DNA from 3 places in the Rhodococcus sp. LMD genome. Region 2 is predicted to be linked to each of the others. Evidence: riboswitches for the same ligand, from Rfam matches in the RefSeq annotation. Region 2 holds a riboswitch; each other region holds the start of a gene.
What was found. Region 2 has a riboswitch for S-adenosylmethionine ahead of ACWPQI_RS24005 (ABC transporter substrate-binding protein). Riboswitches for the same ligand answer to the same signal wherever they lie in the genome.
Positions count from the first base shown of each region.

Region 1 (7,276 bases), 790 kb from region 2:
TGGCGATGTAGCCGACGAGGATCGAGTGCCCGGCCGCCGTCTTGCGCACGGCGGCCGCGCCGCCGGCGACGCCGGGCAGGTTCTGCAGAGCGTTGTCGACTTCGCCGAGTTCGATGCGGCGGCCGCCGATCTTGACCTGATCGTCGGCGCGTCCCTGGAACAGCAGCCCCGCGCGGTCGAGGGTGACCAGGTCGCCGCTGCGGTAGGCGCGGTCCCAGCCGAGGGTGGGCATGGGGGCGTACTTCTCGGCGTCCTTGGCCGGGTCCAGATAGCGGGCCAGGCCGACACCGCCGATGACGAGTTCGCCGGTGCCGCCCTCCGGGACGGGGCGGCCCTCGCCGTCCACCACGGCGAGATCCCAGCCGTCGAGCGGCAGGCCGATGCGGACCGGGCCGGTGCCGTCCATCGTCGCCGCACACGCGACCACGGTGGCCTCGGTGGGTCCGTACGTGTTCCACACCTCGCGTCCGGGCACAGCCAGCCGCTCGGCGAGATCCGGTGGGCAGGCCTCCCCGCCGAAGATCAACAGCCGCACCGCTTCGAGCGCCTCGGCCGGCCACATCGCCGCGAGGGTCGGAACGGTGGAGACGACGCTGATGTCGCGGGAGACCAGCCACGGTCCGAGGTCCATCCCGGACCGCACGAGGGAGCGGGGCGCGGGGACGAGGCACGCGCCGTGCCGCCAGGCGAGCCACATCTCCTCGCAGGACGCGTCGAATGCGACCGACAGACCGGCCAGCACGCGGTCGCCGGGGCCGATCGGGTTCTCGCGCAGGAACAGCCGGGCCTCGGCGTCGACGAAGGCGGCGGCGCTGAGATGGCTGACGGCGACACCCTTGGGGGTGCCGGTGGAGCCGGAGGTGAAGATGATCCAGGCGGCGTCGTCGAGGCGCGGACCGCGCAGCTGCGGCTTCGGCGACGGCGGCGCGGTGCCCGGACCGATGCCGTCGGCGGTGACGACGGCGGTGACCTGCGCTTCCCCGAACACGAGCTCGGCGCGTTCGTCGGGGTCGTCCGCGTCCACCGGCACGTAGGCCGCGCCGGCCGCGAGAATGCCCAGGATCGTCACGTACAGGTCCGCGGAGCCGGACGGCATGCGCACGCCGACGCGGTCCCCGCCACCGACTCCCGCGTCGGCGAGCCGGTAGGAGCAGGCGACGACCTCCTCGACGAGTTCGGCGTAGCTGAGGGTGACGGATCCGTCGTCGACGGCCGGAGCGTCAGGGTGGGTGTCGGCGGTGGCACGCAGGATGTCGACGAGAGTGCGCGGGGCCGGGGCATGGGAGGAGCGGAGGAACTCCTCGGGGATGCGATACGACCGATCCGAATCCGTCGTGGGCTGGGCAGGCAATCGCATGTCCTTCTCTCGGCCTGGTGGTGCGTTCGTCCGGTTATCTCACGGTCAGGTGGACGGAGGGTGAACATCGGGTGTGTCGGTGCCCACTCGCGCGGTGGATTCTTCCGCGTCCCGCAACGCCGGAATCCCGGCCCGATGTCCGGCTCGGCGTGAGAAACCGCCTCTCCCTGGGGATTCGCGTTCCGGACGACCGACGGTGCGGTCCCGGTTTGACATCCGCGCGCGCTTTTGCCATCCTCTTCCGCAGGTCACGAGAACCAGCGACAAGCCCCGGCTAGCTGGTCGGCAACCCTCCTCCGCGGTGGGGTGCTCCGGGTGACGACCTGGCCGTGTTTCCACACCGGACACGGCAAGCGCGGATTCGGACCGTGATCGTACTCGGGCGACGAGGCGACCACCGGCGAATCCCTGAACGACGAGGGAACGTCATGACTGCCGCTGTACTGACCGCCGACACCTGTATCGCCCCGTTCGCCCGGGTCACCGGATGTGATCTCCAGGTGCCCCTAGTGCAGGGCGGTACCTGCACCTACGCCAACTTCGACTACGCGGCGAGCGCGCCGGCCCTCGAAGCGGTGACCGAGCGGATCGCCGAACTCCTGCCGTACTACGCCAGCGTGCATCGCGGTGCCGGTTACGCCTCGAGGATCTCCACCACCAGCTACGAGCAGGCCCGGGAGTCGGTGGCTCGATTCGTCTGTGCCGCAGACGATCAGGTGGTCGTGTTCACCCGCAACACCACCGACTCGCTCAATCTCCTGGCCGGAGCCGTGCCCGGCGACGTGGTGGTGCTCGACGTCGAGCACCACGCAAACCTGTTGCCCTGGAAGAACGCTCGCGTTGTCGAGGCTGCGGACACCGTCGCCGAGACGGTCCGCCGGCTCGTCGCGGAACTGTGCAGCCGGCCCGCCGCGCTGCTCGCCGTCACCGGCGCCTCCAACGTCACCGGCGAGGTCCTCCCGATCGCCGAACTCGCCGACGTCGCGCATGCCTGCGGTGCCCGGATCCTCGTCGACGGAGCACAATTGGTTCCGCACCGGCGGATCGACCTCGCCGCGCTCGGCGTCGACTACCTCGCGTTCTCGGGGCACAAGCTCTACGCTCCGTTCGGTGCCGGTGCTCTGGTGGGGCGCCGGGACTGGCTCGACGTCGCGGAACCGCACCTCGCAGGGGGTGGTGCGGTCCGCGACGTGAGTCTCGGCCACACCGAATGGGCTTGCGCCCCGGCGCGACACGAGGCGGGCACGCCCAACGTGCTCGGCGTCGCGGCCCTCGCCGCGGCGTGCGACGCGCTCGCCGGTTTCGACGCCGATGCCGTCACCGCGCACGAGGAGGCGTTGTGCCGGCGCCTGCTCGACGGGTTGCGCGGTGTCGACGGTGTCGAGATCCTGCGGCTGTGGAGCGACTCCCCGGACTCCGTGGGCATCGTCACCTTCACGGTCGCCGGCTTCGAGCCCGGCGAGGTGGCGTCGTATCTGTCCGCCGAGCACGGAATCGGGGTGCGCGACGGCCGGTTCTGCGCGCACCCGCTGCTCGCCCGGGTCGGGCTGCCCGGCGGCGCGGTTCGTGCCTCTCTCGGTCTCGGCAGTTCCTCCGCCGACGTGGATCGTCTGCTCGACGCGCTGCGCACGCTCGTCGATGCCGGTCCCGGCTGGACCTACGCGAAGACCGACGGACTGTGGGGGCCGTCGCCCGAGACCCGTCCGGGCCTGGCGGAGTCCACCGCCGGCGCGGCGCAGTGCAGCTGACCGGTTCCCCGGCGGGCCGTCGCACCGGCCGGGCCCGTCGTCCGGGTCGGCAGGGCTAGTCGACCTCGACGTCGACGGCTGCCGTGATGCGCATCAGTTCGCGGAACGTCGTGCGGAACAGCGTGCGTGGATGCCCGCCGGAGGCCCAGAGCTGGGGGAAGGCGGCCAGGGCGGTGTCGACGTACGTGGTCAGGTTCGTCGGATGCCCGAGCGGCGCCACCCCGCCGACGGGCTGACCCGTGACCTCGGTGACGACGTCCGGGGGCGCCGCGACGAGCACACCGCCGAGACGCTTGCCGGTTCGTTCCGGATTCACCCGATGGGCACCCGAGACCAGCAGCAGTACCGGTTCGTCGTCGAGCAGGAACACCAGCGACTTGACGATCGCGCCCACGTCGACCCCGAGCGCGGCCGCCGCCTGCTCGGCGGTGTGCACCGACTCCGGTTGGGTCGTGATCAACCCGTGGTGCCCGCGCGCGATGAGCGTGTCGGCCACTCGAGCGGCATTCGGATGCAGTGTCCCGGACATGGTTCCAGCCTAGGAGGCTGCCGCCGTCCGTGGCTCCGATCGGCAGGTCCGGCCGCGGCCGGGGTCAGTACAGCGGAAAGCCGTCCTCGGGTCCGAGCATGCGCTCGAGCCGGGTGCGGGTGATCTTGGCGAGTTCCTCCGTGCACACCTTGCGTTCCGCCTCGGGGTCGTGTGCGAGCCGGTGGCGGAGGTCGGTCAGCAGATCCCGCAGTCCGCGGCCCTGCGGGCACCACAGGTAGCGGTAGCCGAAGCGCTCCTCGTACGCGGCGGCGGCAGCGGTGATCGCGGTCGTCAAGGCCTCGTCCTCGTCCCACAGCGAGCACTGTTCGAGCCGCGAGGCGGTGCTGCCGCGCCGACGGCCCACCACCGGGTGACAGTCGAGGGCCGCCGCGATCTCCGCGTCGCTCGCGGAGAACAGGGCGGCGTCGGCGCGGGCGAACAGTTCCGGATAGCTCGCATAGGGACGTCCCGCCGCTACCTCCTGGGCCCAGGTGAGCGACGCGCAGCACTCGTACAGCGCGTGGGTGGCGCCCCGCCGGGACAGGGCGTTGAAGGCGCCCAGACCGATGCCCTGGTGCATCAACATGACAGTCCCTCCTCTACGAGCCGGACCGTTCGTGCCCTCAGGATCCGTCCGCGGCGTGTCGGCCACCAGAGGCGGAGCGCGGAATTTTCCAGGCTGTAACGAGTGGTCCGTGCCAGCGGATCGGCGCCCGCATATTACTCTCGAGTAATGACTCAGGAATCTCGCTGGAAAGCGTTCACGGTCGACGTCGCGGACCACGTCGCGCTCGTCACCCTCGTCGGTCCGGGCAAAGGCAACGCCATGGGCCCCGACTTCTGGACCGAGCTGCCGCTGTTGTTCGGCGAGCTCGACGCGGATCCGGACGTGCGTGCCGTCGTGCTCGCCGGCGCCGGCAAGCACTTCTCCTTCGGTCTCGACCTGCCCGCCATGAGCGGCGACCTGGGCAAGGTCCTCGCGGACAAGGCGCTGGCCGCCCCGCGCACCGAGTTCCACGAGATGGTCAAGCGGATGCAGGCGGCGATCACCGCGGTCGCGGACTGCCGCAAGCCCGTCGTCGCGGCCGTGCAGGGCTGGTGCATCGGCGGCGGCGTCGATCTGATCTCCGCGGCCGACATCCGGTACGCCAGCGCCGACGCGAAGTTCAGCGTCCGCGAGGTCAAGGTCGGGATGGTCGCCGACGTGGGCAGTCTCGCGCGCCTGCCGCTGATCATCGGCGACGGGCACCTGCGCGAGCTGGCCCTCACCGGCAAGGACATCGACGCGGCACGCGCGGAGAAGATCGGTCTGGTCAACGACGTCTTCGAGGACGCGGATGCCGTCCTGACCGCCGCACAGGCCACCGCCGCCGAGATCGCGGCGAATCCGCCGCTGGTGGTGCACGGCATCAAGGCCGTTCTCGACCACAGCCGCTCGCCGCGCGTCGACGACAGCCTGCGCTACGTCGCGGCCTGGAACTCCGCGTTCCTGCCGTCGGAGGATCTGACCGAGGCCGTCGCGGCGGTCTTCGAGAAGCGGCCCCCGGAGTTCCGGGGCCGGTAGAGGATGGACGGGTGCGCCCGGTCCTGACGTGGGGCGGCCGGCTGCTGCCGGCCGTCCCGCTGGTGTATCTGACGGTCTACCGGCCCTGGCAGTTGCACTGGGGTGCGACGAGGACCGAGGTGGCCGGACGGATGCCGGGGGACGAGATCGTGCCCCGGCCTCACTTGTCGGCGACCCGAGCGGTGTCGATCGTGGCCGAGGCGGAGGACGTGTGGCCGTGGCTGGTCCAGATGGGCGCCGGGGACCGTGCCGGTTGGTACAGCTACGACCTCGTCGACAACGGCGGGAAGCCGAGCGCCCGCGAGATCCGGCCCGAACTGCAGCGGCTCGAGGTCGGTGACCGGGTCCGGCTGGTCGCGGGTTCCCCGGCCGCCTTCCGGGTGGAGTCGATCGATCCCGGACGTTCCCTCGTGTATGCCCACTCGCACGACGGGGGTTCGGTCACCGTCGCGCTGACGTTGCGTCCGGACGGGCCCGGACGCAGCCGACTGGTGCATCGCGTGCGATTCCGGATTCCCCCGTCGCCGTTCGCGGTCGGTTGGGCCGTCCTCATGGACGTGGGCGACTTCGTGATGTCCCGGCGAATGCTGCTGGGGATCCGGGACCGAGCGGAGCAACACGCGCGGCGCCGACGGGGCGGTCCGCCGCCGGTCGACGAAAGTCCAGTAACCCCAATGGATTTCCGGCTTCGGATTCCGGTGCGCCGACCCGCCGGGATGGTGTTCGCGCTGCTCGCCGACGTGCAGGACCACGTGGGCGCACCGGCGCGCAGCGGCGTCCGGACGGGCAAGTCCCCGTCCGGTCCGACCACCGAGGGCACCCGGTGGCACGAGCGGGTGCGGCTCGCGCCCGGCTGGTGGATGCCCGTCGACAGCGTCGTGACCGCGATCGAGGACCCGGACCTGCTCGCGATGGACTTCCGCAGCGCCTGGTTCACCGGCCACGTCGACTACCGGATCGAGTCCACCCCGCAGGGATGTCTCCTGCGACAGCACGTCGTCCTGCGGTCGCGGCGCCTGCTGCGGCCGTGGTCGGCGCGGGTGGACGCCCGGCTCCGGCCGCGCCTGCTCGATCGGCTCGCCGACATCCGGGACGCGATCGAGCGCAGCGGCTGAGAACGCGTTCGGGCTCCGCAGCCGGCGGCCGCGGAGCCCGAACGGCGCGTGGGGTCAGTGCCCGCCGTTCGCCTTCAGGCGCTCGATCGACGCGGAGACCTCGGCCTCGGCCTCGGCGCGGCCGACCCAGTCCGCGGCCTCGACGTGCTTGCCCGGCTCCAGGTCCTTGTAGTGGACGAAGAAGTGCTTGATCGCGTCCAGTTCGAACTGCGAGACGTCGCTGATGTCCTTGACGTGGTCCCAGCGCGGATCGCCCGCGGGCACGGCGAGGACCTTGTCGTCGCCGCCGGCCTCGTCGACCATCTTGAACATGCCCACCGGACGGGCCTCGACGATGACGCCGGGGAACACGGACTCGGGCAGCAGCACCATGCAGTCCAGCGGGTCCCCGTCCTCGCCGAGGGTGTTCTCGATGTAGCCGTAGTCGGCGGGGTAGCCGAACGAGGTGTAGAGGTAGCGGTCCAGCTTCACGCGGCCGGTTTCGTGATCGACCTCGTACTTGTTGCGCTGCCCCTTGGGGATCTCGATGGTGACCTCGAACTCCACGCCGTGTCCTCACTTGTAGATCGATACGACTGCCGTATCTGCGGTGATGGTCCGCACAGAGGATAACGGGTCGGCGCTACGCTGGTGGCGCAGGTGCCGGACCACCGGGGCGGTCACCAGGGCGCGGGATTCGCCGGGGCGAACGCCGCGGGATTCGACACAGCGGAGGCGTGTTGGCGGGGCAGGGCAAGAAGAAGCTGGGCACACTGGCGGGACGGCGCCGCCGGAACCTCCGGATCCTGTTCACCATCTGGGCAGCGGGGACCGTCGCGCTGCTCGTGGGAGGGGCCTTCGCGCTCTCCGACTTCCGCAGCGGCGAGGCCGCCGCCGCGATAGCGCCGGCACCGGCGCCCGTCACCGCGACCCCGCAGGTGGCCCCGGTACCGGCCGACGCCCTCGCCCCCACCGGCCCCGCCC
Region 1 covers NZ_CM148557.1:593,413-600,688, forward strand. Annotated here, with positions in the region: gene ACWPQI_RS02745 (Pls/PosA family non-ribosomal peptide synthetase) at 1-1,357, opposite strand, end outside; SAM riboswitch class IV at 1,604-1,719, shown strand; gene ACWPQI_RS02750 (aminotransferase class V-fold PLP-dependent enzyme) at 1,786-3,105, shown strand; gene ACWPQI_RS02755 (YbaK/EbsC family protein) at 3,161-3,634, opposite strand; gene ACWPQI_RS02760 (2-oxo-4-hydroxy-4-carboxy-5-ureidoimidazoline decarboxylase) at 3,699-4,220, opposite strand; gene ACWPQI_RS02765 (crotonase/enoyl-CoA hydratase family protein) at 4,368-5,198, shown strand; gene ACWPQI_RS02770 (SRPBCC family protein) at 5,210-6,313, shown strand; gene ACWPQI_RS02775 (inorganic diphosphatase) at 6,368-6,859, opposite strand; gene dacB (D-alanyl-D-alanine carboxypeptidase/D-alanyl-D-alanine endopeptidase) at 7,030-7,276, shown strand, end outside.
Region 1: another riboswitch for S-adenosylmethionine. It lies ahead of ACWPQI_RS02750 (aminotransferase class V-fold PLP-dependent enzyme); the one in region 2 lies ahead of ACWPQI_RS24005 (ABC transporter substrate-binding protein).

Region 2 (7,276 bases):
CGGCTGTCGAGGTGGTCGAGGATGCGCCGCTGCACGGTGACGTCGAGCGCGCTGGTCGGCTCGTCGGCGATGACGAGGTCCGGCCGGCATGCGAGCGCGATGCCTATGAGCACGCGCTGCCGCTGCCCGCCGGACAGGTCCTGCGGGTACTGCCTGGCACGGAGTTCGGGATCGTCGAGGCCGGCTTCCGCGAGGATGCGCCGCGCGTCGATCTTCGCGGTGCGCCGGTCGGCGCGACCGTGGATACGCAGGACCTCGGCGACCTGGTCACCGATGCGGACGACCGGGTTCAGGGACGTGGTGGGGTCCTGGGGCACGAGTCCGATGCGGGCACCGCGCACCTTCTCGAAGGCGCGTTCGGGCAGGGTGTCCAGTCGCTGCCCGTCGAACGTGACGGTGCCGCCGGTGATCCGGCCGCTGCCCGACAGCAGGCCCAGGATCGCGTGTGCGGTCGTCGACTTGCCGGAACCGGACTCGCCGACCACCGCGACGACCTCACCCCGGGAAAGCGTGAAGCCGACCCCGTCCACCGCGGTGACCGGGTCGCGACGGCTGCCGTACTCGACCCGCAGGTCGCGTACGTCCAGCAGGGGCGCGGTCATCGAGTGCTCCGTTCTTCGATGGCGTGACCGAGGCGATGCGCCGACAGGACGACCGCCACGATGACCAGGCCGGGCAGCGTCGTCATCCACCAGGCGGTGGCCAGGTAGTTCCTGCCCTCGGAGATCAACGATCCCCACTCCGGGGTGGGCGGCACCGCGCCGAAGCCGAGGAAGCTCAGCGACGACACAGCGAGCACGGCCATGCCGAACTCCACCGCCGCGAGCGCGACGACGGGGGCGTACGAGTTGCGCAGCACGTGCCGGCGCAGGACTCTGTGCCAGCGGGCACCGCATGCGAACGCCGCCTCGACGTACAGGGCGCGGCGCACGCGCAGGACCTCCGACCGCATCACGCGGGCGAAGTTCGCGACGAGCCCGACGCCGACCGCGATCGCCACGTTCATGGTGCCGAATCCGAGCGCGGTGACGAACGCCAGGGACAGCAACAGGGCGGGGATGGACAGCAGAACATCGACGGCCCGCATGAGTAGCCCGTCGACCGCTCCGCCGACCGCGCCGGAGAGCAACCCGACGAGCGAGCCGACGACGAGAGCGATTCCGACGGCGACGAGCGTCGCGGTCAGGGACAGGCCCGCACCGTGCACGACCCGGGTGTACACGTCGCGCCCGATGTTGTCGGTGCCGAACCAGTGCGCCGCGGACGGCCCCTGCAACTTGTCGGCCGGGACGCCCTGCAGCGGATCACCGGACGCGAAGACCGAGGGGAACAGGGCGAAGCCGACGGCGAGGAGCAGCACGGTCGTCGAGACCACGAGAACCCCGTAGCGGCGCAGGGCGCTCGTCGCTCCCCGGAGCCGGGACGGTCCGTGTGGCCCGGCCGCGGCCTGCGCGGATGCGGCGACCGGTTCCCGGATCAGGACGTCAGACATGAGCCTTCCTCTCCTCCTCCACCGCGAAGCCGGTGAGTTCGGTGGTCACCTCGGCGGGCGTCGGATGCGAGGGCGAACCGCCGCCGCGACGGCCGTCGGCGATGCGTGGATCGATGAGCGGATAGACCAGGTCCACCGCGAGGTTGACGAGCACGAAGATCACCGCACTGAAGACCACGATGCCCTGGACGACGGGAATATCCTGCGCCAGAACCGAAGTCTGGGTCAGACGACCGACACCGGCGCGGGAGAACACCGTCTCGACGACCACGGACCCCGCCAACAGGTTGCCGACTGTCACCCCGGCGATAGTGAATGCGGGGATGCTGGACAGCCGCAGTGTGTGCCGGGTCTGGATGCGCCACCGGGACGCGCCCTTGGCGCGAGCTGCTTCGACGAACGGTTGCCGCCATGTGGTCTGCAGGCTGGCGGCGAGGACCTGCGCGATCACCGCACCGGTGGGGAGCGCGAGGGTGATCGCGGGCAGCACCAGATGCTCGATGCCCTGGTCGCCGAATGCCGGAAGCAGCTTCATCCGGAACGAGAAGAGCTGGAGCAGAAGCAGTCCCACCCAGAAGGTCGGAACCGCGACACCGAGCGGCGGCAGCGAGAACAGCGTGCTGCGCAGCCACCGGGCGCGCGTGTACGTGGCGACGAACGCGATCGAGGTGCCGAGGAGCACGGCGAGCGCCAAGGCGACCGCGGCCAGGGCCAGGGTGCTGGGTACGGCGGCGGCGATCGCGTCGGTCACGGGTTGTCCCGTGACGATCGAGATGCCGAAGTCACCCCGGACGGCGTTGCTCAGCGCAGTAAGGTACTGCCCCGACAACGGACGGTCGAGCCCGTACCGCTCCTGCAGTTGCGCGACAGCGGCCGCATCCACCGGTGTGCCGCTGCCGGCGCCGTCGACCGCGATGCTCACCGGGTCGGACGGCAGCAGGTACAGCACGCCGAACGAGACGGTGAACGCCGCCCACAGCACCAACAGCGCCTGCACGAGCCGGGAACCGAGATACCGGGCCATGGTCTACTCGCTCAGCCAGGTGTCGAAGAACTGCAACCGGGCGGAGGCCTCGAACTTCAGGTCCTGCACCGCCCCCGCCGCACCGATGGCCTGGGACAGCTCCACGGTCGGCAGCCACAGGCCGTTGTCGAGGACGAGCTGCTGTGCCTGCTCGATCAGCTCGCCGCGTTCGGCCGGGTCGGTGGTGCGCAGCTGCGCGGACAGGACCTCGTCCAGCGCCGGGATCGGGCCGCGGTTGTTGAGGTTGCGCCCGTCGAGTCCGAACGTGGTGCGCAGGATGTCGCCGTCGGCGCGCGTGCTGTTGTAGTAGGTGGCGTCGAAGTCCTTCGTGCCCTGCCGGGCAGTGGCTTCCGGGGTGGAGACCAGGTCGAGCTGCAGGTCGATACCGACCTCGCGCAGCTGCTGCTGCACGAGCTCGAGGATCGCCTGGTTGCCGGCGAACACCGAACTGAACAGCACCGAGAAGGACAGGCGGTTGCCGTCCTTGACGCGGATGCCGTCCGGGCCGGGAACCCAGCCGGCGGCGTCGAGGATCGACTTCGACTTCGCCGGGTCGTAGGTGACGTCGTCGAGTGCGGCGTAGCCGGGGGTGCGGGAGGCGAGGGTACTGGTCGCGGGCCGGAAATCGGGGCCGAGGACGGTGTCGACGAGTTCCTGGCGGTCGAGGGCCGGCACGATCGCAGCGCGCACCGCCGGATCGGTCAGGACGCCACGGGTGACGTTCGGCTGGAAACCGAACGGGACACCCGGGTTCGGCGTGGTGAGGATCCGTCCGCCGCTGCCTTCGATCTGGGAAGCGTCCTGCGGCAGCGCATCGCTGATCGCGTCGAGCTGGCCGGATGCGAGGCTGCCGGTGCGTACACCGGACTCCGGGACGATCGTGAACTCGATGCGATCGAGGTAGGCCTCGCCGTCGTGCGCGAAAACGTCGGATCCCCACGAGTATCCAGTGCGCTTGACCAGCGTGGCGGACTTGTCCTGCTGGTAGTCCTCGTAGACGAAGGGACCGGTGCCGGACAGGTCGCCGGCGCAGCGTTCCTCCGCGGACTTCGCGACGTCCCTGTCGGACAGGAAGCCGAGTTGCAGCGTCGACGACGCCTGCAGGAACTGCGCGTTCGGTCCGGCGAAGGACACCTGGGCGGTGAGCGGATCGAGCACCGTGGTGCCGGTGTACCCCGACAGGTAGCTCGCCGCCAGCGCTGCCTTGGCGCCGGTGAGGGTCTGGACGATCGCGTCGAAGTTCTTCTTCACCGACTCCGCGGTGAACGGGGTGCCGTCACTGAATGTCACGCCGTCCTTCAGCCGGAACGTGAACGCCGAGGCGTCCCCGTTCACCTCCCAGCTTTCGGCGAGCCACGGCTTCAGTTCACCGGTCCCGGGGTCCTGATCGGTGAGCGAGTCGACGATCTGACGGGCGACGTAGATGGTCTGGTTGCTGCCGGCCTGCGCGGGATCGGCACACGTGGGGGCCTGGGACAGGCCGTAGCGCAGGGTGCCGCCGGGCTGCGGGGTGCCGCCACCGGAGGAGGTGCCCGCCGTGTCGGCGCCGCACGCGGCGAGCCCACCGGTGAGGATTGCGGCGGTGGCGCCCGCGACGGCGCGACGTCGGGCGGCAGAGGTGAACGGAACAGGCACCGGGGAACTCCATGATCTCGTGAGGCGCCGATGGCACCGCGCTTCGCGATGCCACCGGCCGGGCAGACGGTCGTAGTTCTTCGACTGGGTTGCGCCGCTCAGGCGCGACAGGATCGGGGGCGACAGATGCCCGAGCACTGACGGCACAGGTCGACGTGCAGGCGCGCCCACGCGCCCACGAACCCCTCGCCTGCCATGCCTTCTCCTCCATCGTTCCCGGCGGTAGCACCCTCACCTGCGGCAGGGGGTTGCTGCGACGTCGTCGAGCCGGGTCTCTCGGTCGCTCTGGATGGTTCCCGGTGACCGTACGCGTTGCGAACGAGTTCGGAGAACCCTTTCGCTCACCGTGATCGAAACCCGGCGCCGGCACGACGGCGCCGGTCGGCGAGCGCACAGAGCAGCGACACCGCGAGCATGGCGGCGCACACCGCGAGGCCGGCCGACGCGGCACCGGCGAAGTCGTCCCCGTCCGTCGCCAGCGCCGACAGATACAGGCCGGACACCGCGGCGAGGGCGACCGTCGCGGACAACCGCTGTGACAGTTGCAGGAACCCGGCCGCGACACCGTGACCGCCCGCCGGGGACGACTCGAGCGTCAGCGCCCGGTTGGGTGCATCCACGAATCCACCCGAGAGGCCCGACAGAGCGGCCAGCGCCACGAACACCGGCATCGTGGCGTCGTGCCGCACAGCGGCGGCGTAGCCACCGACGACGGCGATCTCGGCCGCCACCGCCACGACGACCGTCACCCGGCCGTATCGCGCGACGACCCGCCACCCCACGGCCGAGGCGACGGCCATCGCCGCGGCGGCGGCGGACAGCACGGCGGCGGCCTGGACCGCGGCATAGCCGCGCCCCTCGATGAGGTACAGGCTCACGACGGTGTTCAGGGACAGCACCGCACCGAACCAGAACAGTGCGACCAAGGTGCCGAGGATGTATCCGCCGGATCCGGTCAGTTCGGGAAGCAGCACGGGCTTGCCGCCGCGCACGGCGACACGGCGTTCCCACCATAGGAAGGTGGCGAGTGAGACCGCCGCTCCCCCGACGGCGAACACCGCACCCACCGGACCCGGTTCGGAGACCACGGGCACCATCACCAGCGTCGTGGCCGCCGCGAGCAGCGCGAGGCCCCCGGCATCGACCCCGCTGCGGGCCGACGGTCGTCCCCGATCCGGGGGCAGGCGGCGGGCCGCGAGCACGAGTGTGACGAGTGCGCACGGCACGTTGAGAATCAGCAGAACACGCCACCCGTAGTCCCCGGGTGCAGCGCCGAGCACCAGCCCACCGACGAGTGGACCGCACAGCCCGGCGAGGCCTCCGGCCGTGCTGTAGGCGGCCAGGGCCCGGGCGCGCGCCGGGCCGGTGTAGTTCTCGGCCAGGATCCCGAGCACCTGCGCGCTGATCAGGCCCGCCCCGACCCCCTGACCGGCCCGTGCGGCGACGACCGTCCAGGGGTCGGACGCGACAGCTCCGCACACCCCCATGACCGCGAAGAGGGTCATGCCCGCGAGGAACAGCCGCCGCCGGCCGGCCACATCGCCGAGCCGGCCTGCCGGGACCAGCGCAAGACCGAAGCTCAGCGAGTATGCGGCCAGGATCCACTGCACCTGCGAAACGCCCGCGTCGAGACCGGTCCGCAAGGCGGGAAGGCCGATGTTCAGCACCGACGAATCGAGCAGGGTGGTGAAGCCGGCGGCCGCACAGACCGGCACCACTGACGTCGTCTGCCGGGGCGTCTGCGCCCGATCGGTGAGTGTCACGCGGGAGGTGGGTTAACCGCCGACCGCCACCGGATCGGCCGGCACCCGCAGCCCGAGGTTGTGCCGCAGCGTGGTTCCGGTGTACTCGACGCGGAGGACACCACGGTCCTGCAGCAGGGGCACCACCTCGTCGACGAAATCGTCGAGCCCCCAAGGCACGAGGTGCGAACCGAGGATGAACCCGTCCGAGCCGTCGTTCTGCACGAAGGCGTCGATCTGCTCGGCGATCCGTGCCGCGGTACCGACGAGGGGTCCGCGCTCGAACTGGTCGATCACGACCTCTCGCAGCGTCAGCTTCTTCTCCTCCGCGATCGCGCGGAGCCGTGCGACGGTCTCGAACCGGTCCTGGTGGACGAACGCCCGTCCCTGGATGATCGACTCGGCGTCGGGGTCGGGATCGATGTCCGGCAGCGGGCCCTCCGGATCGTATTCGGACAGATCCCGATTCCAGATCTGCTCGAGCAGGATCAGGGCGGTCTGCCCGGTGACCTGCTGGTTACGGATCTCGTGGTACTTCTCGACGGCCTCGGCCTCGGTGTCCCCGATCACGAAGCTCGCCGACGGCAGGATCTTGATGTCGTCGGCGGAGCGGCCGGCAGCGATCGCCCGGGCCTTGACATCTCGGTAGAAATCCGTGGCCTCGGGCAGTTTCCCGTACGGGGAGAAGATGGCATCGGCGTTCGCGGCAGCGAAGTCCCGGCCCTGCGGGGACACCCCGGCCTGGAGGATCACCGGGCGTCCTTGGGGGCTGCGCGGAACCGTGAACCTGCCGTGCACGTCGAAGTGGTTGCCGTGGTATGCGAAGGTGCCGGCGTCGGGTCGACGCAGGAACCGGCCGCCGGCCTTGTCGGCGACGATGTCGTCGCTACGCCACGAATCCCAGAGATGACGGATGTGCGTCAGGTTCTCCTCCGCGCGCTCGTACCGTTGGGAGCGATCCAGGAAGCCGCCGCGGCGGAAGTTGCGCCCGGTGAAGGCATCGAAGGAGGTGACCACGTTCCACGCGGCCCGGCCGCCGGAGAGGTGATCGAGAGAGGCGATCTGCCGAGCCAGCTCGTACGGCTCGTTGAAGGTCGCGTTGATGGTGGCGGCCAGGCCGAGGTGGTCCGTGACGGCGGCCAGCGACGCGAGGACCGTGAAGGTGTCGGGCCGGCCGATGATGTCCTGATCGAAGATCCGGCCCGCACGCTCGCGCAGCACGAGGCCCTCGGCGAGGAAGAAGAAGTCGAACTTGCCGCGCTCGGCGGTACGGGCGGTGTGCTCGAAGGTCGAGAACTCGATCTGGCTGCCTGCCCGGGGATCCCACCATGCGGTGTGGTGATTGACACCGCCGAGGTAGGCCCCGAGGATGACCTGCTTGCG
Region 2 covers NZ_CM148557.1:5,225,276-5,232,551, reverse strand. Annotated here, with positions in the region: gene ACWPQI_RS24020 (dipeptide ABC transporter ATP-binding protein) at 1-602, opposite strand, end outside; gene ACWPQI_RS24015 (ABC transporter permease) at 599-1,492, opposite strand; gene ACWPQI_RS24010 (ABC transporter permease) at 1,485-2,516, opposite strand; gene ACWPQI_RS24005 (ABC transporter substrate-binding protein) at 2,520-4,151, opposite strand; SAM riboswitch class I at 4,356-4,447, opposite strand; gene ACWPQI_RS24000 (MFS transporter) at 4,493-5,914, opposite strand; gene ACWPQI_RS23995 (NtaA/DmoA family FMN-dependent monooxygenase) at 5,927-7,276, opposite strand, start outside.

Region 3 (7,276 bases), 1.7 Mb from region 2:
GCGGCACGACGAACTCGGTGAGCACCTCCGCGGTGTCGGCCTTGAGATCGCCGTACCCCCTGCCCGCGTAGCCGGCGACGAGTTCGTCGACCGGCCGGCCGGACAGCGCGGCCTGGATGGTGAGCAGGTTGCTCACGCCGGGCTTGTTCTCGGGGTCGAAGCGGATCTCGCGCTCGTTGTCCGTCACCGCCGACTTGATCTTCTTGGCCGACACCTTCGGATCGTCGAGCAGGTTGATCAGGCCGGCCGGGGTGGCCGCGGACTTGCTCATCTTCGCCGTGGGGTTCTGCAGGTCGTAGATCTTGGCGGTGCCCTTGATGATCTGCGGCTCGGGAACGACGAACGTCTTGCCGAACCGGGTGTTGAACCGCTGCGCGAGGTCACGGGTCAGCTCGAGGTGCTGACGCTGATCCTCCCCCACCGGCACGCGCTGCGGCCGGTACAGCAGGATGTCGGACGCCATCAGCACGGGGTAGGTGAACAGACCGACGCTGGCGTGCTCGGTGCCCTCCTTGGCGGACTTGTCCTTGAACTGCGTCATCCGGCTCGCCTCACCGAAGCCGGTGATGCAGCTCAGCACCCACGCCAGCTCGGCGTGCTCGGGTACCTGGCTCTGGACGAACAGCACCGACCGGTCCGGATCGATGCCGACGGCGAGCAGCTGAGCGGCCGCGCGCAGAGTGCGCCGTCGCAGCCCCTTCGGATCCTGCGGCACGGTGATCGCGTGCAGATCGGGGATGAAGTAGTAGGCGTCGAATTCGTCCTGCAACGGAACCCACTGCTGCAGCGCGCCGAGGAAGTTCCCGAGATGGAACGAATCGGAGGTCGGCTGGATACCCGACAGCACCCGCGGCCGGGCGGTCGGCGTGGTGGTGTTCTGTTCTGCAGTGCTCGCCATGGTTGTCGATACTTTCACGTGCGTGGAGGGACACTCCCGGGAGGTCGGCTCCGATCGCGGGGTCCGCCCGGGTCAACGGAACTGCACGGTGACCGGGGCGTGGTCCGACCAGCGCTCGGCATAGGTGGCGGCCCGCTCGACGCGGGCCTCCTTCGCCCGGGCGGCCAGCCCGGCCGTTGCGAGGTGGTAGTCGATCCGCCAGCCGGCGTCGGTGTCGAACGCCTTGCCGCGGTAGGACCACCACGAATACGGGCCGTCGACGTCCGGGTGCAGGGCGCGCACCACGTCGACCCAGCGGCCTTCGGCGAGGAGGGCATCGAGCCAGGCGCGCTCGCCGGGCAGGAACCCGGACTTCTTCACGTTGCCCTTCCAGTTCTTGATGTCACGCTCGGTGTGGGCGATGTTCCAGTCCCCGCACACCACCATGTGCCGGGCCGCGGCCTCGGCCTCGGCGGCGCGGTGGTTCAGGTGCGCCGCGAACGACGCCATGAACCGCTCCTTCTCCTCCTGCTTCGGGGTGCCGGCCTCCCCGGTGGGCAGGTACAGACTGCCGACGGTCAGATCGCCGAAGTCCGCCTCGACGTACCGTCCGGAGGCGGCGAACTCGTCCTCGTCGAACCCGACGCGCGAGGAGTCGGCGGGGCGCCGGGACAGGATCGCCACCCCGGCACGGCCCTTGACCTCCGATTCGGCCGACACGACGTACCACCCGGCATCGAGGGCCGGCGCGATCGCCGCGTGGAACTGCTGCTCGGTGGCGCGCACCTCCTGCAGGCACACGATGTCGGCGGGCTCGGTGGCCAGCCAGGCGAGCAGACCCTTGCCGGCGGCGGCACGGACACCGTTGACGTTGACGGTGGAGACGACATGAGGCACGCCGGTCACCGTAGCGGACGGTCCCGACCCGGAACGACGACGGGACGCCCCCGGCAGGGGCGTCCCGTCGTGTGCGGTCCGTGCGTCAGGCGCGGGCCTTCTGGAGGTTCTCGTCGAGCGCGGCGAGGAACTCCTCGGTGGTCAGCCATGCCTGCTCGGGCCCGATGAGCAGGGCGAGGTCCTTGGTCATCTGGCCGGCCTCGACGGTCTTGATGACGACGTCCTCGAGCTGCTGGGCGAACTCGATCACCTCGGGGGTGTTGTCGAGCTTGCCGCGGTGCTCGAGACCACGGGTCCAGGCGAAGATCGACGCGATCGGGTTCGTCGACGTCGGCTTGCCGGCCTGGTGCTGCCGGAAGTGCCGGGTGACGGTTCCGTGCGCGGCCTCGGCCTCGACGGTCCTGCCGTCCGGGGTCATGAGCACGGAGGTCATCAGGCCCAGCGAACCGTAGCCCTGCGCGACGGTGTCCGACTGGACGTCACCGTCGTAGTTCTTGCAGGCCCAGACGTAGCCGCCCTCCCACTTGAGCGAGGAAGCGACCATGTCGTCGATGAGACGGTGCTCGTAGGTGAGTCCGGCGGCGTCGAACTCCGCCTTGAACTCCTCCTCGTAGATCCGCTGGAACTCGTCCTTGAACATGCCGTCGTAGGCCTTGAGGATCGTGTTCTTGGTCGAGAGGTAGACCGGGTAGTTCTGCTGCAGGCCGTAGGACAGCGAGGCCCGCGCAAAGTCCTGGATGGACTTCTTGTAGTTGTACATCCCCATGACGACGCCGCCGTCCTCGGGAATCCGGCACACCTCGTGCTGGATCGGCTCGGAGCCGTCCTCCGGCGTGAAAGTGATGGTGACGGTGCCCGGGCGGTCGACCTTGAAGTCGGTGGCGCGGTACTGGTCGCCGAAGGCGTGACGGCCGACGATGACCGGCTTGGTCCAGCCCGGCACCAGGCGCGGCACGTTCGAGATGATGATCGGGGCACGGAAGATGGTGCCGCCCAGGATGTTACGGATCGTGCCGTTGGGCGAGCGCCACATCTTCTTCAGGCCGAACTCCTCGACCCGGGCCTCGTCGGGAGTGATGGTCGCGCACTTGACGCCGACGCCGTGCTTCTTGATGGCGTTGGCCGCATCGACGGTGACCTGGTCGTCGGTCGCATCGCGGTGCTCGATGCCGAGGTCGTAGTACTCGAGATTCACATCCAGGTAGGGATGGATCAGCTTGTCTTTGATGAACTGCCAGATGATGCGGGTCATCTCGTCGCCGTCGAGTTCGACGACCGTTCCTTCAACCTTGATCTTGGACATGTGCGCTTCGCGTCCTCCTAGGAAGTGTCCCTGGTCCCAAGTCGATCCCACTTTGTGGGTGCGATCGTGGTCGGCTCAATGAACCATTTATGGCGTGCTCACACGTGCGGAACACGGTCCAAACAAGACGAGCGTACTGCTATCGCCCCGGTCCGCCAAGCGCACCCCCGGCTACCCGCGGGTAACTTTCACCTGCTCAGGCGCCCTCTCCCGGCAGGCACGGGTCGCCTACCGAAGCGTCCGTCCGAGCCGCTAGACTCGCGCCAGGTCATGAGTACCAGCGTGAAGCCCCGGCTTGCTGGTCGGCAACCCTCCGGCCAGGGTGGGGTGCTCCGGGTGATGACCCGGTCGTCCGGCGACACGCCGCACGACAAGCCGGTCCGATGGAGGTATTCGTCATGAGGGTTGTGATCATGAGCTGTCGTCACTAGCCGCCCCGACCTCCCGACCACGGCCAGTAAGGACATCATGACCGACAGCGAGAACACCCGGCGCGAAGACGGCTGGAGCTTCGAGACCAAGCAGATCCACGCAGGACAGCCCGCCGGCGGCGACACCCGCGCCCGCGCCCTGCCGATCTACCAGACCACCAGCTACACCTTCGACAACACCGACCACGCCGCCGCCCTGTTCGGCCTCACCGAACCCGGCAACATCTACACCCGCATCATGAACCCCACCCAGGACGCGGTCGAACAACGCATCGCCGCCCTCGAGGGCGGCGTCGCCGCCCTGCTCCTCGCCTCCGGCCAGGCCGCCGAGACCTACGCCATCCTCAACCTCGCCGCCGCCGGCGACCACCTCGTCGCCAGCCCCTACCTCTACGGCGGCACCTACAACCTGCTGCACTACACCCTGCCCCGCCTCGGCATCGAGGTCACCTTCGTCGACGACCCCGACGACCTCGACCAGTGGCGCGCCGCCGTCCGCCCCACCACCCGCGCCTTCTACGGCGAAACCATCGCCAACCCCAAAAACCACCTCCTCGACATCCCCGGCGTCGCCGCCGTCGCCCACGAGCACGCCCTGCCGCTGATCGTCGACAACACCGTCGCCACCCCCTACCTGATCCGCCCCCTCGAGCACGGCGCCGACATCGTCGTGCACTCGGCCACCAAATACCTCGGCGGCCACGGCACCGCCATCGCCGGGGTCATCGTCGACGGCGGCACCTTCGACTGGACCGCCGCCGGACCCGACGGCACCGCCCGCCACCCCCAGTTCACCACCCCCGACCCCAGCTACCACGGCGTGGTCTACGCCGACCTCGGCGCCCCCGCCTACGCCCTCAAGGCCCGCGTGCAACTGCTGCGCGACCTCGGCGCCGCGGTCTCCCCGTTCAACGCCTTCCTCATCGCCCAGGGCCTCGAGACCCTGAGCCTGCGCATGGAACGCCACGTCGCCAACGCCGGCAGGGTCGCCGACTTCCTCGCCCGCCGCCCCGAGGTCACCGCCGTCGCCTACGCCGGCCTCGACTCCTCCCCCTGGTACGAGCGCGGCCGGGCTCTGGCCCCGCGCGGGACCGGCGCGATCGTCACCTTCGAACTCGCCGGCGGCGTCGACGCCGGCAAGAAGTTCGTGAACGCGCTGACCCTGCACAGCCACGTCGCCAACATCGGCGACGTGCGCTCGCTGGTCATCCACCCCGCCTCGACCACCCACTCCCAGCTCACCGCCGCCGAACAACTCGCCGCCGGCGTCACCCCCGGCCAGGTCCGCCTCGCCGTCGGCATCGAACACATCGACGACATCCTCGCCGACCTCACCACCGGCCTCGAGGCGGTCGCGTCTTGACGGCGCGCGTCGACCGGCGCCACGTGGAACTGCCGCCGGAGGACGGCCGTCTCGGGACCGTCGACATCGGGCCGCTGACGCTCGAGTCCGGCGCCACCCTGCCCGACGTGACGGTGGCGGTGCAGCGATGGGGCCGGCTGTCGCCGTCACGCGACAACGTCGTCCTCGTCGAACACGCCCTCACCGGGGACTCGCACGTGACCGGGCCGGCCGGACCCGAACACCCGTCGCCCGGCTGGTGGACCGGGATGGTCGGTCCGGGCGCGCCGATCGACACCGACACGTGGTGCGTTGTGGCGACGAACGTGCTGGGCGGCTGCCGCGGCACCACCGGACCGGGTTCGCCCGCCCCGGACGGCAAGGCGTGGGGCTCCCGGTTCCCCGGCATCACGGTGCGCGACCAGGTCGCCGCCGAGGTCGCGCTCGCCGATGCGCTCGGCATCGACAGGTTGGCGGCCGTGACCGGCGGGTCGATGGGCGGCATGCGGACGCTCGAGTGGATCATCGGGTATCCGGAACGGGTGCAGGCGGCCCTCGTCCTTGCCGTCGGGGCCCGCGCCACCGCCGACCAGATCGGCACCCAGACCACGCAGATCGCCGCCATCACCGCCGACCCGGACTGGCAGGGCGGGGACTACTACGGAACCGGACGTGTGCCGCGGACCGGGCTGGGCATCGCACGGCGGATCGCGCACCTGACCTACCGGACCGAGGGCGAACTCGACACCCGCTTCGCGAACTCCCCCCAGGGAAGCGAAAACCCCTGGAACGGAGGGCGATACGCGGTACAGAGCTACCTGGAGCACCAGGCCGACAAACTCGTCGCGCGGTTCGACCCCGGTACGTACGTCGCGCTCACCCAGGCCATGAATCGGCACGACGTCGGACACGGGCGGGGCGGTGTGGCCGCGGCACTCGGCTCCACCCCGGTACCGACGATCGTCGCCGGTGTGGATTCCGACCGCCTGTATCCGCTGCGCCTGCAACAGGAGATCGCCGACGGCCTGCCGGGCTGCGACGGGCTGCGCGTCCTCGAGTCCCGGGACGGTCACGACGGTTTCCTCACCGAGGCCGGCGCCGTCGCCAAACTCCTGACCGAGCTCGTCACCCTCGCACGAGGCTGAGGGCCGCGCGCCGCCGGGCCGCCGCGGCCCGGCGGCTCATCCGGTGCCGAGCGGATCGATCGAGACCGCCAGCGCGATGACGAGTCCGCCCACGACGAGGAGCGCGGACACGTCGAAGGCCCGGCTGCGCACGGCGAGCACCCCGACCTCGTCCTCGGGGACCCACAGGCGCAGCAGACCGGCGAGCAGGGTGGCGCTGCCGAAGACGAACGCGCCACGACGCCACCGGTCCGCCACCACGAGGATCACCGCCGCAGCGATGACGACCGTCACCGCCAGCAGCGGTAGGTTCCGCCGGGCCAGCCGCAACCAGCGCTCCGCGCCGGCCAGGTGCACCACGGGCTCAGCGGCCGGCGAGCTGTTCGGCTCGCTCGACCACGTTCGCCAGCAGGAACGCACGGGTCAGGGGTCCGACGCCACCGGGGTTGGGCGAGAGGAACCCGGCCACGTCGCCGACGTCGGCGGCCACGTCGCCGCGCAGGCCCTCCGGGGTCCGGCTCACCCCCACGTCCAGGACCGCCGCACCCGGCTTGACCATGTCCGCGGTGATCAGTCCCGGCACACCCGCAGCGGCGACGACGATGTCCGCACGCCGTACCTCCGCCGCGAGATCCTTCGTGCCGGTGTGGCAGAGGGTGACCGTCGCGTTCTCGCTGCGGCGGGTGAGCAACAACCCGATCGGGCGGCCGACGGTGACGCCGCGGCCCACCACCACCACGTGGGCACCCGCGATCGGGACCTCGTACCGGCGCAGCAGATGCACGATGCCGCGCGGCGTGCACGGCAGGGCCGCCTCCTTGCCGAGAACCAGGCGGCCGAGGTTGATCGGGTGCAGACCGTCGGCGTCCTTGTCGGGATCGATGCGCTCGAGGGCGGCGTTCTCGTCCAGGTGCTTCGGCAGCGGCAACTGCACGATGTAGCCGGTGCAGCCGGGGTCGGCGTTCAGCTCGTCGATCACCGCGTCGAGCTGCTCCTGCGTCGTGTCGGCGGGCAGGTCGCGGCGGATCGAGTTGATGCCGACCTTGGCGCAGTCGTTGTGCTTGCCGCGCACGTACGCCGCGGATCCCGGGTCGTCGCCGACGAGCACGGTGCCGAGCCCGGGGGTGATGCCCTTCGCCTTCAGCGCGGCCACGCGGGCCTTCAGGTCCTCGAAAATCTCGTCGCGGGTCGCTTTGCCGTCCAGGATCGTCGCAGTCACGACCACCATTGTCTCAGGTCGCCCGGCAACGTCGGACGCAGCCTCACCGGCGGAGGTGCTCGCGTACCCGGACAGCCGCGCGT
Region 3 covers NZ_CM148557.1:3,513,168-3,520,443, forward strand. Annotated here, with positions in the region: gene trpS (tryptophan--tRNA ligase) at 1-898, opposite strand, end outside; gene ACWPQI_RS16240 (exodeoxyribonuclease III) at 971-1,774, opposite strand; gene ACWPQI_RS16245 (NADP-dependent isocitrate dehydrogenase) at 1,860-3,077, opposite strand; SAM riboswitch class IV at 3,344-3,459, shown strand; gene ACWPQI_RS16250 (bifunctional o-acetylhomoserine/o-acetylserine sulfhydrylase) at 3,546-4,871, shown strand; gene metX (homoserine O-acetyltransferase MetX) at 4,895-5,995, shown strand; gene ACWPQI_RS16260 (DUF3017 domain-containing protein) at 6,032-6,334, opposite strand; gene ACWPQI_RS16265 (bifunctional methylenetetrahydrofolate dehydrogenase/methenyltetrahydrofolate cyclohydrolase) at 6,339-7,193, opposite strand.
Region 3: another riboswitch for S-adenosylmethionine. It lies ahead of ACWPQI_RS16250 (bifunctional o-acetylhomoserine/o-acetylserine sulfhydrylase); the one in region 2 lies ahead of ACWPQI_RS24005 (ABC transporter substrate-binding protein).